DNA from 4 places in the Azospirillum lipoferum 4B genome. Region 1 is predicted to be linked to each of the others. Evidence: riboswitches for the same ligand, from Rfam matches in the RefSeq annotation. Region 1 holds a riboswitch; each other region holds the start of a gene.

Region 1 (4,155 bases):
GCCCGCCGGCAGCGACCTGCACAAGCGCACGCTGGCGAAGATGGCGGAGGCCGAAAACCGCCTCGACGCCCTGGCCCGCGAGCTGACGACTGCCCGCGGCGAAGCGGAGGCCGCCCGCCAGACCCTGCGCGAGCGGGTGAAGGCGTTGGCGATCTGAGGGCGCGCCTCCCTCACCCGGCGCGGTCGAGCTGCTTGAGGAAGCCGATGTAGCGGTTGATGTCCTCCATCCGCCGGGCATGGTCGTTCAGATCGGACAGGCGGCCTTCGATGGCCCTTTGCGCCCCCTCCACCTCGTCGATGACGGTGTGGATGTCGGTCTGGAGTTCCTGCGCGGCGGTGGCGGCCTCGTCCATGCGGACGCTGGTGTCGTCCAGCTGGCTGCCGACCGAGCGGACGGAGGTCACCACCTGATCGATGGCGCGGCGGGTGTCGCCCAGCGTCTGCTTTGTGTCGTTGGCGAGCTTGCGCACCTCCGACGCGACCACCGCGAAGCCGCGACCGGCGTCCCCTGCCCGCGCCGCCTCGATGGTGGCGTTCAACGCCAGCAGGTTGGTCTGGCTGGCGATGCCGTCGATCACCGACAGGACCTTCTCGATGCTCTTCACCACGGTGGACAGCTGGCTGAACTCGCGGACCAGCTCCTCCTTCCGTTCGGCATGGCCGTCGAACAGTCCGGCATGGCGGGTCAGCGTCGCCTCGATGGCGGACATGGAGCCGCCGATGCGCGCGGCGTAGCTGGCGGTTTCCTGGACGCCGCTGTTCAGAGTGACCAGGGCGTCGAGATAGCTGTGCATCCGCTCGATCACGCTGTTGCGGATGCGGCTGAGCAGTTCCAGCCGGTTGTAGCGGGTGGCGATGAAATAGCTCTGGAACCGGGCGTAATGAACCGGGAAGCGGTCGACCATGTCGTCGGAAAAGGCGGTGCCGGGCGGAACCTCGAAGAACATCAGGGCCGACAGGGTCTGGTTGATGTTGATGCCCAGCAACTCGCCGAAGGTGGAGAAACCGGCGGCGGCCAGCCCGTCGAAGGCATGGACCCGAGACAGCTGGTCGGAGTTGTTCAGTCGCCGCAGGATGCAGTCGTTCAGGATGGCGCCCACCGGCCGCGGCTTTCCGCGCAGATAGGCCGTCAGGTCGTCCTCCGTCTGGCGGACGAAGTCGGTGGCCTCCACCAGGCACAGCGAATCGCCGGGATTGACGTCGCAATAGAAGGCGACCTCCCCCTTCTCGAAATCGAAGCCGGAGATGGAGCGGACGAACAGCTCGCCCTCCATCTCGATGGCGAAGGTGTTCCTGGCGAGCTTGGCCGGAAGCTCCTGCGGCTTGCAGCGCAGCGCCTTGGCCAGCGCGTCGATGAAGCTCACCACCTCGAAGCTGTCGCGGTCGATCACGCTGCGCACGATGCGGCGCATCGGGTCGGCGTCCACCACGGCGAAGCGGGTCTGGGTCGGGCGGAAATTCTGCGATTTGAAGATGCCGTACCGGATGCCGGGCGCCATCTTCAGGAAGATGGTCAGGGCGGAATTCTCCAGCACGCGCTGGCCGTCGAACAGGCGGGTGTTGCGGAAGTCGAGCGTGCCGCCGGCCGAGCCGCCGATGAACAGGCAGGGGAAATGGCCGGAACGGTAGACCGCCTCCATGAACCAGCTTTCGCTGGCCGACAGCCCGTCGATGAAGGTCAGCGCCACCGTGTCGTGGCTGTCCACGGCGAAGGGAACGCGGATGCGGTCAAGCTCGCCGCGGATCGCCTCCACCCGTGCAGGGACGTCACGGGTCGGCCGGCCGCCGCGCAGATCCTCGCAATGGAGGGGGACGGTGTGGATGCTGACCCCGGCGAACAGGCGCGGGCTGAAGGATTGCAGGACCACGCTGTCCCAACGGTCGCCGGCCTTGCGGTAGAGCGGCTGTCCGTCCGCCGCGCACAATTCGCCCGCGGTGGAGACCAGCACCAGCTGCGTCGCCGCCGGCAGGGCGGAGCGCAGCGCGCGGGCGGTGGCGGCGAAATCGACATGCGGCGAGACGAAGCCGACCACCAGCGCCGGCGCTCCGGCGGCGAAGCCCAGCCCATCCAGCGCCGCGGCATCGATCCGTCCGGCAGGCAGGCACAGGCTGCGGATCGGCGCCTCCGCCGGCCCCTCCGCCGCCGCGACGGTTGCGCCGGCGGGCGGAGCGGCGCTTGTGAGCGTAGCGGGAACGGAAGGCGCGGATTCGGAGCGGAAGAAGGACAGCATGATGGGCAATTCCTCGGCGGTCTTGTTGTTTGTTTCCGCATGCCGGCCACGTCGATCGTTTCGTCGAAGCCCGGCCACCGGACATTTTTCGGATAGCTTAGCTTCGGATCGGTCACCGGCCTCATACGGGAGACTCCCTATCGGGCCGTGGCATCTGGTCGCACAACCTTATGGGGTGGGCGCCGATTCCGCTTGTAGGGCCAGCGAAACATTGGCATAAGGCAAGTCATAGGCCTGGGGTGCCGTGCGGTGGTCGCGCGGCTGAGAACACACCCATCGAACCTGTCTGGGTAATTCCAGCGAAGGGAGCCGCCGCATGATCCATGCGCCAGATCCGCATCCATTTTCGATTCCCGCATCCGGGATCCGTCCCTCCGTCGCCGTCATCGGTGCCGGCTGCATCGGCCTTGCCATCGCCTGGAGGCTGGCATCGGCCGGCTGCCGCGTCGATCTGTTCGAACGGGGGCAGGCGGGCCGAGGCGCCACCCATGCGGCCGGCGGCATGCTGGCCGCCTGCGTCGAAACCGAACCGGGGGAGGACGGGCTGCTGCCGCTGACCCGCGCCTCGCAGGCGCTGTGGCCCGACTTCGCCCGCGACCTGGAGGCGGCGAGCGGCATGGCGGTGGACCTGCGCACCGAAGGCACCATGGTCATCGCGCTCAACGCCGACGATGCCGCCAAGGTTCGCTTCCTGCACGGCTTCCAGCGCGACCTCGGCCTGCCGGTGGAGTGGCTGAGCGGGGCCGAGGTGCGGCGGCGCGAGCCCTTCCTGCAGCCGGGCGTGGCCGGTGCGCTGTTCTGTGCCGGCGACCATCAGGTCGACAACCGCAAGGTGGCAGCCGCCCTGCAGCGCGCCGCCCTGGCCGCCGGCGCCCGCCTGCACGAGCAGTGCGGCGAGGTGGCTCTGGCGGTGGAGGGCGGTCGCGCCGTCGGGGTGCGGGTTGCTGCAACTCTGCACCGGGCCGACCGGGTGGTTCTGGCCGCCGGGGCGTGGTCGGCCGGCGTGCCGGGGCTGCCGCCCGCCGCGAAGCCGCCGGTGCGGCCGGTCAAGGGGCAGATGGTCTGCCTGCGCATGGACGCCCGGCTGCCGCTGCTGCGCCATGTGGTGTGGACGCCCGGCACCTACCTGATTCCGCGGCTGGACGGCCGGCTGCTGATCGGCGCCACGACGGAGGAGCGCGGCTTCGACGACCGGCTGACCGCCGGCGGCCAGTTCGCCCTGCTGGAAGGCGCATGGCGCGCCCTGCCCGGCATCGCCGAACTGCCGATCGAGGAGGCCTGGGCCGGCTTCCGCCCCGGCAGCCGCGACGACGCGCCGATCCTGGGCGAGAGCGGCATTCCCGGCCTGATCCATGCCACCGGCCACCACCGCAACGGCATCCTGCTGACCCCGGTCACCGCCGACGGCATCGCCCGTCTGGTCCTGACCGGCGGGACCGACCCGCTGCTGCGCCCCTTCGCCGCCGACCGTTTCCTTGCCAAGGGAGCCGCCGCATGAGCGCCGTCCTGCACATCAACGGCCGCGAAGAACCGCTGTCCGCCGCATCGGTCGCCGAACTCCTGGCCGCGCGCGGCATCGCCGAAGGCACGCCCGGCGTCGCCGTCGCCCTGAACGGTGCCGTGGTTCCCCGCCGCCGCTGGCATGAGACCCCGCTCCAGCCCGGCGACAGCCTGGAAATCGTCCGCCCCATCCAGGGCGGCTGACCCTCTGATCCTCCCTCTCCCGCCCCGGGAGAGGGAAGGGGCCCATGGCATCGCCATGGGAAGGGTGAGGGGGGATCCAAGGAGCCATGCGGTTCGGGATTCTTGCCTCACCCCTCACCCTCCCCACGCCTTCGGCGCGGGTCCCCTCCCTCTCCCGGGACGGGAGAGGGCCTTCAAGAAAGGCTCCCCCATGTCCCAAACCACCTCCGACACCCTCACC
Region 2 (4,155 bases), on a different replicon from region 1:
GCCGGGCCGCTGATGGTGGTGTATCCGGAGGGCATCTGGTATCGCCCGGAAACACCGGAGGACATCGACGAGATCGTCGAGTCGCATCTGGTCGGGGACACGCCGGTGGAGCGGTTGGTGATGGTGCTGACGCGGTGAGGCGGAGGCTTCGGATGCCCCCACCTAACCTCCCCCGCTGGGCGGGGGAGGGACTGCCGCAGCCTTCCCGAACAAGCACTTGTCCCCTCCCCCGCCCAGCGGGGGAGGGTTAGGGAGGGGGCACCGTCAGCCGACGCTTAACAAAATCCCACGCCTATCAGACCTGCGGTTGCGGCATTGGGACGCGGGCGGATTTGCCCATATTGTGGGCAACCTCCGCCATTGCCCGTCCGAACCGATCCCATGACCGACGCCGAAACCGCCGACCTGCTGCCTGCCGAGGCCGATTCGGTTCCCTATGCCGTCGGCTGCTTCCTGGCCGCGATCCTGCTGTTCGCGGCGATGGACACGCTGATCAAGTTCCTGACCGCCGGCTACCCGGTGCCGCAGTTGATGTTCGTGCGCTCGCTGGTCGCCTTCCTGCTGGTGGGCGGCTACACCCTGTGGCGCGGCGGCGGAATCGCGGCGATGCGGACGCAGCGGCCCTGGGGGCATGTCTGGCGCGCCTTCGCCGGGCTGATCTCCATGGGATGCTTCTTCTATGCGTTCCGGGAACTGCCGCTGGCCGATGTCTATGTGCTGAGCTTCGCCGGGCCGCTGTTCATCACCGCGCTGTCCGCCCCGCTGCTGGGGGAGCCGGTGGGTTGGCGGCGCTGGGTGGCGGTGGTGGTCGGGTTTGGCGGCGTGGTGGTGATGGCGCAGCCGTCGGCCGGGGCGCCGCTGGTGCCGGTGCTGGTCGGGCTGTGCGCCGCGCTGTTCTATGCGCTGGCGGCGCTGGCCGTGCGCGGCCTGTCGCGGACCGAGACCAGCGCGTCGATCGTGCTCTATCTGCTGCTGACGACGACGGTGGTCAGCGGCGCGCTGACGGTTCCCGTCTGGATCGCGCCGACCGCCGACGCGCTGGGTCTTATGGCGCTGGTCGGGGTGCTGGGTGCGGGGGCGCAGGTGCTGCTGACCCAGGCCTTCCGCCGCGCGCCGCCGGCGGTGGTGGCGCCCTTCGAATATACCGGCATGGTCTGGGCCAGCCTGTTCGGCTGGATGGTGTTCGGCGACCTGCCGACCGCGCCGGTGCTGCTCGGTGCCATGGTCATCATCGGCAGCGGGCTCTATATCCTGCATCGTGAAACCATGGTGGCGCGCCGCCGGCTGGGTTCTTGACAGGACAGGGCCGGCGGCGACACTCTCGCCGCCTGTTCACGGCTGGGGTGCCTGTGCGGATGCCGGATCGGCGGATGCGCGGGCTGAGACAACACCCATCGAACCTGATCCGGGTCATGCCGGCGAAGGGAGCCGACCGGAACCCGACGGACCGGCCGTAAATGCCCCGTCCCCTCCGCGTCGCTCCGCTTGCCGGCGCGTGTTGAGGAGTTTTCGGTCATGCGGCGTGCGCTTCCCCTTCTGATCGGCCTGCTGGCCGCATCCTCCTGTCTGTCGTCCGCCGCCCGCGCCGACGACACGCTGTCCTTTCCGGTGCTGGTGCCGCTGACCGGCTTCCTGTCGCTGGAGGGCACCAGCCAGCGCAACGGTGCCGTCCTGGCGCTGAAGCAGACCCCGGCCGGGATCGCCATCGCCTCCGAAGTCGTCGACACCGGCACCTCGCCCGAGGCGGCGGTGACGGCGCTGGAGCGCGCGGCCGGCAGCGGCACGGTCGGGGCGGTCGCCGCCAGCATGCTCGGCACCCAGATGCTGGCGATGCTGCCGCTGGCGCAGGAGCTGAAGCTGCCGCTGGTCACCGTCTCGGGCACCGCCTCGATCACCGAGCAGGGCAACCCCTGGGTCTTCCGCTTCTTCCCCGGCGATGCCGTGACCAAGGCCGCCCATGCCCGCTATGTGGTGGAGGAGCTGGGCAAGCGGCAGCCGGCCGTCATCTACCAGACCACCGCCTATGGCCAGAGCGGCAAGACCCATCTCGACGCCGCCTTCAAGGCTCTGGGCGTCACCCCCGTCTTCGAGGAGGGGGTGGACCCCGCCGCCAAGGACCTGCTGCCGGTGTTGACCAAGGCGCTGGCCGCCAAGCCCGACGTGCTGGTGCTGCATCTGCATTCCGGCCCGACCGCGTTGCTGCTGCGGCAGGCGGCGTCCAGCGGGGTGGCGGTGCCCATCGTCGCCGGCTCCGCCATGCATCAGCCGAGCACCGCCGCCCTGCTGGAACCGGCGGAGCTGAAGGGCGTCTGTGCCGAGACCGCGGCCTCGCCCATCTCCGGCGGCACGCCGGAGGTCAAGGCCTTTACCGATGCCTACCGCACCGTCTTCGGCAAGGAGCCGGATGCCTTCGCGCTCGGCCAGTATGATGGCATGACCATGGTGCTGGAGGCGGTGAAGGCCGGCGCCCGCGGCCCCGACGCGATCCGCAAGGCTCTGTCGTCGGAGACCTTCAAGGGCCTCGCCATGACCTACAAGTCCGACGGCAAGGGCAACATGGCCCATTCCGCCGTCATCGTCTGCTATGACGGGACCAGCCGCGTGCCGGTGCTGGCGAAGCGCTACGACGACCCCGCACTCGCGGCGAAGTGAGCGGATGGCGGCGCTTCAACTGCTGGTCAACGGGGTGGCGCTGGGGGCGGCCTATGCGCTGGTGGCGCTGGGATTCGTGCTGGTGCTGAACGCCACCTCGGCGGTGAATTTCGCCCAGGGCGATCTGGTCATGGCCGGCGGGCTGCTGGCGGTGGCGCTGGCGCCCCTGATCCCGCTGCCGGGCATCGCCCTGCTGCCGGTGGTGCTGGCGCTGATGGCGGGACTGGGGCTGCTGCTGGCGCTGGCGGCCTATCTGCCGCTGCGCCGCCGGCCGCCGGTGTCGGTCTTCATCAGCACCATCGCCATCGGCATCATCCTGCAGAACGGCGCCGCCATCCTGTTCGGGCCGGAGCCGCGCGCTGCGCCGCCGCTGCTCGGCGACGACACCCTTTCCATAGGCGGGCTGGCGGTGCCGGAGCAGTCGCTCGCCATCGTCGCGGTGGCGGCGTTGCTGATCGGCGCGCAGCAATGGGTGTTCGCCCGCACGCAGCTTGGACGCCGGCTGCGCGCCACGGCGCAGGACCCGGAGATGGCGCGGGCCTGCGGCGTGCCGGTCACGGCGATGATCCTGGTGACCTTCGCCATCGGTGCCGCCTGTGCCGGGGCGGCGGGGCTGCTGCTCGCCAACCGCTATTTCGTCACGCCGACCGCGGGCGGGGACCTGATTTTGAAGGCCTACATCGCGGTAACCATCGGTGGCTGGGGGTCGGTGCCGGGGGCTGTGGTGGGGGCGCTGCTGATCGCGCTGTTCGAGGTGGGGGTGTCGTCGGTGCTGTCCTACCCAGTGGCGCTGGGAGCGCTGTACCTGACGCTGCTGGCGATCCTGGTGTTGCGGCCGCAAGGCCTGTTCGGCGAAGCGGTGCGCCGCCGTGGCTGAGCCGCGTCCCCCGGTGAAGATTCCCTCTCCCCCCCGGGGAGAGGGTCAGGGTGAGGGGGATTCGTTTGCCGAACGATCCTCGCGGCGCGTCCCCCTCACCCCAACCCTCTCCCCGGGGGGGAGAGGGAGTAGTGTCGGGGTGGAGAAGCTTGCGCTGCTCGCCGGCGCCCTCGCCCTGCTGGTCTACGCGTTCGCCTTCGCCTCTCCCTATGGGCTGCGCGTGCTGACAGTTGCCGGTGTCTATGCGCTGGCGACCTTCGGGTTCCAGATCGTCTTCGGGCTCGGCGGCGCGTTGTCGCTCGCCCAGGGCGCCTTCTTCGGTGTCGGCGCCTATGTGACGGGCATTCTCGGCAGCCGCTATGGGTTGGGCTTCGAGGCGACCTTTCCGCTGTCGATGCTGGTGCCGCTCCTGCTGGCGCTGCCGGTCGGGCTGGCGGTGCTGCGGCTGGAATCCCACTATTTCGCCCTGGCGACGTTGGGCATCGCGCAGGTTCTGCATTTGCTGGCGGTCAACCTGCCGGAGCTGACCGGCGGCTCCAACGGGCTGGCCGGGGTGCCGGCGGTGGTGCTGTTCGGCTGGACGGTGCCGCGCGGGCTGCCGATGGCGGCGCTGGTCTGGGGGCTGG
Region 3 (4,155 bases), on a different replicon from region 1:
GGAATTCGTCCAGCACCAGCGGGTTGGCGAAATCCTCCGCCAGGAAGCGACGCAACTCATGCGCGCGGAAGGTCTTCAGATAGCCGGTCAGCCCCAGACGCACCATCTCGGCGTCATAGCCGGTGACGATGGGCAGCAACCGCTCCGCCCGGCGGCGCCATGGGTCCTCGCGGTCGAGCAGCCGCTGGATCGCCACATCGATCACCGCGACGATGTGCGCCGTCGGCAGCGTTTTCAGATAGCCGCGCGCCGCCGCCCGGACCGTCGCCGCGACCCGCTCCACCTGCCCGGAATCCAGCACCGGCACCGCCACGCGCAACGCCGCAGCGCCCGACCCGAAGGTCAGCACGCGCCGCTCCACCGCATCCGGCGGCAGGCCGGGCAGATGGCCTGCCAGTTCCGGTTCGTCGCGGAAGGCCAAGGCCGCGGTCCCGTTCAACCGCGCGCGGCGGCGAGGAAATCCTCCACCGCCAGCGAACAGCCCTTGGCCTGCGCCCCGGCGACGCGGCCCAGCAGGCGGAACCCGCCCTCCTCCAGGATGCCGGCGTCCTCGGTCAGGATGGCGGCGACGGAGTTGACGTGGGCCAGATCATGGTGCACCAGCACGCCCATACCGCCGGCCGGCACGTCCCGCCCGGACAAGGGATCGACGACGCGGCTGCGGATCCAATGCGGGCCGGATTTCAGCGACGGGCAGACCGCGTTGCCGTCGTCGTAGAACTGAGTGCTCAGCTCCGTCATGCCGTACATGTTGATGCAGCGCTGGCGCGGCACGCCGAAGAATTCGGCCAGCTGGCCATAGAACTCGTCCGGTTCCAGTTCGCGCGACTGGCCCTTGAAGCCGCCGGTGTCGAGGATGCGGCTCCCCTCCGGCAGGGCGAAACGGCGTCCGTCGCGCGCCATGGCGTCCATCAGATGCACGAATCCGTAGCTGGCGCCCAGCAGCGCGAAGGGCAGCCCCGACCGTTCGGCGGCATCCAACCGGTCGTAGAGCCCGGCGGTGTCGATGCCCGCCTCGCCGATCCAATGGCGGCTGTCCGGCGTGCCGCACTCCGCCCGCGCCAGCTCCAGGTAATGGGCGAGCGAGGAGTTCGGCATCGCCGTCTCGGTCGGGAACAGGATGCCCATCGCCATCCGCTCTGCCTCCTGCATGAAGCGGCGGCGGAAGTTGAGCAGCATGGAGCGGTCATAGACCGTCAGGGTAGTGTGGTGGATCTGGCCGCGGATGCCGCCCTTGGTCGTGCCGCTGGTCATGAAGATGCGGGCGGACTCCTCCGCCGGGCGGCAGCTGAGCGTCAGGTCCTTGAAGGCGTTGATCGGCACCGCCGGGATGTCGCGCCAGCTCTTCACCCCGCGCGGCGTCCGGCCGCGCTGCATGGCGAAGCGGCGATAGGGCTGGTTGTGCTCGAACTGATGGGCGAACACCGCCAGCGCCAGGGCGTTGAAGGCCTCGTCGGCCGCCGCCCCGGTTCCGATGTCGGCCTCCATGAAGGCCAGGACCCTGTCGTAGATCACGCTGTCGTAGATCGCGCTCACCGCCGCACTCCCCGCCCCGATTTCTCCATGCGGCACCGACCGATGGAGCAACAAACGAATCCGGGACAAGCCTGTGGGGGTATGGATCTGCGCGTCGGCCGCAAAGGCCTTCTCGTCCCGCATCCCTACGCCGGCATGACCCGGATCAGGTTCGAAGGGTTGCCGCGTCGCCTGGACGCGAAGGACCGGGCCGGCGGGTGTCTCAGCCTCCTGAACGAGGCTCCCCTGGGAACGGGACGGAGCCTAGAAGACCATCGCGCCGTCTGTCAACGGCGGGGATGTCGGCTTTGCGGAGGGCGGAAAGGACGGCGCATTGATGATTTTCGCTCTCCGCCCTTTTGTGCCGCTGCCACCCTGTGCCGCAGCAAATCCGATATCGGCTTGGGTGGATCGGCCCTCTCTTCAAGGAGACGCAGATGACCGTTCGCAGATTCGCCATGACGGACGTATCGCTGGAGCGCACGCCCAGACAAGACGCCGATGACCTTGGCCCCGTGCAACGCCTCCCATAGCCGGAGGGTTATACCGCCCACGCGCTACGCTGGCGGCGCCACGTCTCCTCGAATGCCATTGGAAAGGTTGCCCAGGGTGGAATGCATTCGTTTACGGTTAGGACTTACGCCAAAACAACCGCTCCCTCTGGCTGTCGGGCGAGATGGTGTAAGATCCAGCGATTGAAGCGATGTTCAAACGAGGTTCCAGGCAAATGACCTGTTGACAGCCCCATGAGTGTGTAATAATGGTATCGACACACAGACGGATAGCGCCATGCCAACCAGTACCCGCTTTGTTGTTGCCGTTCACATCTTGACCTGTCTTGCGGTAACGGATGGCAAGCCAATGCGTTCTGAGGATCTGGCTTATTCGGCAAACACAGGTGCGGTCGTTGTGCGGGGACTTTTATCCCGTTTGAATGATGCGGGATTGACACGGTCGCAGCTTGGAGCTGGAGGGGGTTCTTTGCTGGCAAAGCCGGCCAACGAGATACGGTTGCTCGATGTCTATCGAGCCGTTGAAGATACCGAATTGTTTTCGCTGCATCGGACCCCACCCTGTGAGAACTGTGCCGTTGGCGGCAACATTCTTGCGGCTCTAAAGCCAACCTTGTTGCGTGCACGCACAGCACTCGAAGATGAACTCGCAAAGGCAACCATTGCAGATATCGCTGCCGATGTGGCGGCGATTGGCAGGTTTTCCATTCCACTCGTCTGGTGATCTGGCACGCCAATAAATGTCGTTACGTCAACAACACACAGTCATTTCGGCGCCCAGGGCGCCGAAATGACTGCCGAAACACTGATCAGCCTTCGGGGCGCTGACGGTTTTCATCTCCTCAAGCCCCTGCTTCTAAAGGACAAAGCTATGAGTATTGGTATCATCGGTTCTGGCGCCCTTGGCTCCAACGTTGCACGCGCTCTTGCTAAAAAGGGCATTTCTGCAACAATCTCAAACAGTCGCGGTCCGCAATCCTTGGCCTCGCTGGTTGAAGAACTGGGCCCCTCGATCAAAGCGGGAACGGTTGAGGAGGCAGCAAGCGCCGACATCGTTTTCGCCGCCGTGCGCTGGGTTGATGTGGAGAAGGTGTTCACCAACTTGCCGGCGTGGAATGGCCGCATCGTCATTGATGGCACCAACCCGGTAGAGTTCATCGATCCCAATTCACCCGACGCCACAGATCCGAGCAATCCGCTTGCAGCCTATGGCATCAAGGCGGTCGATCTGAATGGCAAACATTCCAGCGAAATATTCCACCAGTTTGTTCCGGGCGCTCGGGTCGTCAAGGCGTTCAACCACCTTGATGTCAACGTTCTGAAGGAGCCGGAGGTGGCGAGCGGCAAGCGCGTGCTGTTCTATTCAGGTGATGACGCCGCTGCAAAGGCCGAAATCCGCAAGATCATCAAGGATATGGGTTTCGCCCCGGTTGACCTTGGCGCGCTTGACGTCGGCGGCCCGCTGGCATCCCTGCCCTTCGGTCCATTGTCGGCGCAAAACTTCATCCGAATATAAGCGCAGGGCCGGTATCGACTGTCTCCAGATCCCGCTGGGCCGCGGCTGCAGCCCCCCAACCAGGGTTGCATAGCGGCATCAGGGCAACGAGTCCAGGTTAATGCGATGAAGGTGTAAGCAGGTTTGCCAGGACGTTTGGGTCCCAGCCTGCGAGCTTTCTGGTTGATTTGATGGAGTGTTTTCCCTTTCCCACGCGGACGGCATTGATGGCGAAGTGGCGGACGACGGCCATGTTCCGGGCGCCGTGTCCTTTTCGCAGGCGGTGATCTTCGCGGAAGGTGACGTCGAGGACCCAGTGCAGGCAGTTTTCGATGCCCCAGTGCCCGCGCACAGCTTGTTCGAGGCGGTGGGAGGTGAGCGCGGCCGAACTGAGGAAGAGGCGCCGCATGGTGCTTACGCTGCCGGCCTTTTCGACGACGCTCTCGACCAGGGCGATGGTCTTGAGGTGAGGGAAGCGGGGTTCGTCGGGATAGCGCCGGTCGCCCGACAGCCAGTCGACCTCCTGGCTGACGGCATAGCGGCGGCTCTCGATCCGGCCATGGCCTTTGTCGACAGCGGTGTGCTCGGCGATCCGGGCCTCGGGATCATCGAAGTAACGGCCGATCTCGGCGA
Region 4 (4,155 bases), 980 kb from region 1:
TCGCGTCCGCGTGCCCATTCGACGGCCAGCGGATGGGCGGCGTCGATCTCGCCGATCTGCTGGTTGACCATGGTGACCAGCCATTCCTTGTCGCCGGGGTTGCGGCGGTCGGTCAGGATCAGGATTTGCGGGCGGCGGCGGCTCTGCGCCTCGGTCAGGCGCTGTTGCACCTCGACCTGCTTCTTGCGCAACTCCACCATGTCGCGCACCAGCTCCTCGATCTCGCCATGGAGGCTCTCCTCCTCCCGGTGCAGGCGGTGGATGGTCGCGTCCAGCTTGTCCAGCGTGCCGCGGACGCCGCGGACGCGCTGCCGGGCCTGCGACACCCGCTGCTCGACCGACAGCAGAACGTTGCCGAGCCACGCGCCGATGGCGATGATGCCCAGGATGATGATGAAGTTGATCATCATGTGGCGGCACCGGAAGTGGCGGCATCGGAAGTGGCGGAATTGGCCTTGGCGCGCGCCGTCGCCGGGGGCTGGGGCGCCCCACCCTTCCCGCCGCCGCCCTTCACGCCGCCACCCCGCGCGTCGCCGCGCATGAACGACTTCTGGAAGCCCAGTTTGAAGGGAAAGGCGACGTCGACCATCTGCTTGGCCTCGTCGAAGCTGGAGGCCCACACCTCCGCCACATTGGCGCAGCGCCAGATGGGGTTCACCGGTCCGCGGTCGCCGGCGGCTCTCGCTGCGGCCGACGCCTTTTCCTGCGTGACGGTCGCGACGAACTTCATCAGGCCGGACTGCGGATCGCCGACCTCATGCACGAACAGCGGCGGCTGTTCCGCCAGATCCCTGATCTGCTTTTCCGCCTTGCGGATATCGGTTTCCAGCCGGTGCCGTTCGGAAGACTGACTGTTGCGGCGCTGGACCAGGTTGTTGACGCGGTTCTGAAGCTCATGCGCCTCGGCATGCAGCACATAGACGCGGTTTTCGATCTGCTCCAGCCCGCTGCTCTTTTCCAGGATGTTCGGCAGGAAATCCTTCAGCATCATGGCGACCGGGACGGCGGCCAGCATGATGATGACGATGGCGATCAGGAACAGCGTCGTGTTCGACATCCGCCCGCCCGTTCTCCTCCGGAAATCCGCATCGACCGACCTGCCGGAATCGGCGCGGTCTGCACCGGTGCGGATCTTCGAAGATCAACGAACAATCCAAACCCGTCAACGAATCGTCGCGGCTTCGTTCGATATTCGTCAAAAATGGGTCAGGATGCCGCCATCTCCGCCACCCGCTTCACCGCGTCGCGCACCGGTCCCGGCCGCCGCTCGTCCGCCAGGGTGGTGAACCAATGCTCCGGCGGGTTGCGGCCGGCGGCGCGGTTCCAGGTCAGGGCGCGCAGCACCCCCTCCGCCTCCGCCGTCGGTGGCACGGCGGGGTCGATGCCGTTCATCACCGCCCAGATGCCGGTCCAGCAGCGCCCGACCGACCATGGATTGTAACCGCCGCCGCCGACCACCAGCACCCGCGGCGCCAGCGGCAGCAGGGCGGCCACCGCCTCCCACAGCGCATGGTTGGACAGCTCCAGCCGGCTCAGGGGATCCTCGGCCAGGGCGTCGGCGCCGGTCTGGATCACCATCGCCTGCGGACGGAAGGCGCGGGCCAGCGGCAGCACCGCCGCCTCCATCGCATGCTCCATCTCGCTGTCGTTGAAACCGGGCGGGACCGGCAGGTTGCGGGCCATGCCGCCGGCCCGGTCCTCCGCCTTGCCGGTGTAGGGCCAGCGCCCGTCCTCGTGGATGGAGATGGTGAGCACCCGGTCGTCGTCGGCGAAGGCCTCCTCCACCCCGTCGCCATGGTGGGCGTCGAGATCGACATAGAGCACCCGCTCCAGCCCATGGTCGAGCAGCTCCAGGATGCCCAGCACCGGCGCGTTGAAATAGCAGAAGCCGCTGGCCCGGTCGCGGCGCGCATGGTGGGTGCCGGCGGCCGGCGCATAGACCAGCCCGGCCGGACGGTCGCCCAGGATTCGCGCCGCCTGCAGGGCCGACCCGCTGCTGTGGGCCGGCCGCCGGAACATCTCGGCGAAGACCGGATTCTCCAGCTTGCCCAGATTGTGGCGGGCCGCCGTCGCCTCGTCCACCCGCTGCTCCGCCTCCGCCCGCTTCAGTGCGGCGATGTAGTCCGCGGTGTGGAAGCGCGCCAGTTCGCGTTCGCTCGCCACATGGGTGTCGAGATAGATGTCGTCGGGCAGCCAGCCCATGGCGCGGCTGAGGTCGATCACGGTCGATACGCGCGGGATCGCCAGCGGATGCTTCGGGCCATAGGTCGAGCCGCGATAGATCTCGCCGCCGATGAACAGCGGGGTGCGGAGAGGCGTGGTCAGGGGAGGATCTCCATCGGTCCCGCCAGAAACTAGGCGGTGACGCGCTCCGGTCAAGCGGCGCCCGCGCTTCCACGCTCCGGAAGGGCTTCCGGCAATGCTTGCGGTCACGGATCGTCCGCGCCTATAGTCGCCGCCTTCACTGGGGGGAGCCGATGGGCGGCTGAGAGGTCCCGTTGCGGGACGACCCCTGGAACCTGATCCGGTTCATGCCGGCGTAGGGATCAGTGATGCCGGACCGCAAGCGCTTCCTCTCCGCACTCCCGCCATGCCTGCCCCGATGATGGCCCCGATGATGGCGATCACGCCGCTTTCGGTGACCGTCTCGCGTGCGCGGCTGACCTATGGCGGCACGCTGCTGTTCTCCGACCTGACGCTGGAGCTGCAAGCGGGACGGACCACCTGCCTGCTGGGGCCGAGCGGCGTCGGCAAGACCACGCTGCTGCGCATCCTCGCCGGGCTGGCGGAGCCGGAGCCACCGACCTGCGTCTCAACCGGCGACGGACAGCCCCTGGCCGGCCGTATCGCCTATATGGCGCAGCAGGATTTGCTGCTGCCCTGGCTGACGGTTCAGGACAATGTCCTGCTGGGCGACCGGCTGCGCCACCTCCGCCCCGATGCCGCGCGGGTGGAACGCGCCCGCGCGCTGCTCGACCGCGTCGGTCTGGCGGGACGCGAGCGCGACCGACCGGCCGCCCTGTCCGGCGGGCAGCGCCAGCGGGTCGCGCTCGCCCGCACGCTGATGGAGGACAAGCCGCTGGTCCTGATGGACGAGCCCTTCTCCGCGCTCGACGCCATCACCCGCCTGCGGCTGCAGGAGACGGCGGCGGAAACGCTGGCCGGCCGCACCGTCCTGATGGTCACCCACGACCCGCTGGAGGCACTTCGCATCGGCGACCGCCTGCATGTGATGACCGGCCGCCCCGCCGTCATGGGGCCGGCGCTGGAACCGTCCGGCCCCGTGCCGCGCCCGGTCGACGATCCCGGATTGCTGGCGCTGCAGGCGGAGCTGTTGCGGAGGCTGGCGGAATGAGGGCGCTGCTGCGCGCCGCCGTCACCCTCGCCGTGCTGGTCGCCGGCTGGCAGGCGCTGGTCTGGGCCACCGGCCTGCCGCGTTACCTGCTGCCCGGTCCACTGGCGGTGGCGGATGCAATGCGGCGGCAGGCGCCCCTGCTGTGGAGCCATGGGCTGACGACGCTGACCGAGATCCTGATCGGGCTGGTGGCCGGCGTGGCTCTGGGCAGCGTGAGCGCGCTGCTGCTGGCGCGGTTCCGCACCGCGCGGCGCTGGCTGATGCCGCTGTTGCTGGTCAGTCAGGCGATCCCGGTCTTCGCGCTGGCTCCCCTGCTGGTGCTTTGGCTGGGCTACGGCATGGCGTCCAAGATCGCCATGGCGGTGCTGGTCATCTATTTCCCGGTGACGACCGCGCTGTTCGACGGGCTGCGCCGCACCGATCCCGGCTGGCTCGACCTTGCCCGCACCATGGGCGCCTCGCCTGCCGCGATCCTGTGGAACATCCGCCTGCCCGCCGCGCTGCCCGCCTTCTGGTCCGGCGTGCGGGTGGCCGCGGCGGTGGCGCCCATCGGCGCGGTGATCGGCGAATGGGTGGGGTCGTCCTCCGGCCTCGGCTATCTGATGCTGCACGCCAACGCCCGCATGCAGATCGACCTTCTGTTCGCCGCCGTGCTGGTGCTGGGGCTGTTCGCAGTGACGCTCTATGCCGCCGTCGACGCGCTGGCCCGCCGCGCCCTGCCCTGGCAACCCGATTCCCAACCGGCCGAAGACGCCAATCCTTGATGAGGGGGAGAGAAACCCGATGAAGCACCTGTTCGC

Evidence for each region. Region 1 has a riboswitch for thiamine pyrophosphate ahead of thiO (glycine oxidase ThiO). Riboswitches for the same ligand answer to the same signal wherever they lie in the genome.
Region 2: linked by a shared signal. The riboswitch ahead of AZOLI_RS16000 (ABC transporter substrate-binding protein) and the one ahead of thiO (glycine oxidase ThiO) in region 1 are both predicted to bind thiamine pyrophosphate.
Region 3: linked by a shared signal. The riboswitch ahead of AZOLI_RS19245 (long-chain-fatty-acid--CoA ligase) and the one ahead of thiO (glycine oxidase ThiO) in region 1 are both predicted to bind thiamine pyrophosphate.
Region 4: linked by a shared signal. The riboswitch ahead of AZOLI_RS05905 (ABC transporter ATP-binding protein) and the one ahead of thiO (glycine oxidase ThiO) in region 1 are both predicted to bind thiamine pyrophosphate.

The regions. Positions count from the first base shown of each region.
Region 1 is NC_016622.1:304,439-308,593, reverse strand. Features, by position in the region: gene AZOLI_RS01360 (DUF4139 domain-containing protein) at 1-157, shown strand, start outside; gene AZOLI_RS01355 (methyl-accepting chemotaxis protein) at 171-2,231, opposite strand; TPP riboswitch at 2,457-2,556, shown strand; gene thiO (glycine oxidase ThiO) at 2,548-3,729, shown strand; gene thiS (sulfur carrier protein ThiS) at 3,726-3,935, shown strand; gene AZOLI_RS01340 (thiazole synthase) at 4,126-4,155, shown strand, end outside.
Region 2 is NC_016585.1:480,111-484,265, forward strand. Features, by position in the region: gene AZOLI_RS15990 ((2Fe-2S) ferredoxin domain-containing protein) at 1-138, shown strand, start outside; gene AZOLI_RS15995 (DMT family transporter) at 382-1,296, shown strand; TPP riboswitch at 1,330-1,444, shown strand; gene AZOLI_RS16000 (ABC transporter substrate-binding protein) at 1,516-2,652, shown strand; gene AZOLI_RS16005 (branched-chain amino acid ABC transporter permease) at 2,657-3,529, shown strand; gene AZOLI_RS16010 (branched-chain amino acid ABC transporter ATP-binding protein/permease) at 3,669-4,155, shown strand, end outside.
Region 3 is NC_016586.1:205,901-210,055, reverse strand. Features, by position in the region: gene AZOLI_RS19250 (acyl-CoA reductase) at 1-421, opposite strand, end outside; gene AZOLI_RS19245 (long-chain-fatty-acid--CoA ligase) at 436-1,536, opposite strand; TPP riboswitch at 1,641-1,773, opposite strand; gene AZOLI_RS31450 (Rrf2 family transcriptional regulator) at 2,305-2,751, shown strand; gene AZOLI_RS19240 (NADPH-dependent F420 reductase) at 2,899-3,543, shown strand; gene AZOLI_RS19235 (ISAs1-like element ISAli14 family transposase) at 3,641-4,155, opposite strand, start outside.
Region 4 is NC_016622.1:1,282,549-1,286,703, reverse strand. Features, by position in the region: gene AZOLI_RS05920 (hypothetical protein) at 1-410, opposite strand, end outside; gene AZOLI_RS05915 (hypothetical protein) at 407-1,057, opposite strand; gene AZOLI_RS05910 (acetoin utilization protein AcuC) at 1,207-2,379, opposite strand; TPP riboswitch at 2,458-2,564, shown strand; gene AZOLI_RS05905 (ABC transporter ATP-binding protein) at 2,591-3,355, shown strand; gene AZOLI_RS05900 (ABC transporter permease) at 3,352-4,119, shown strand; gene AZOLI_RS05895 (ABC transporter substrate-binding protein) at 4,139-4,155, shown strand, end outside.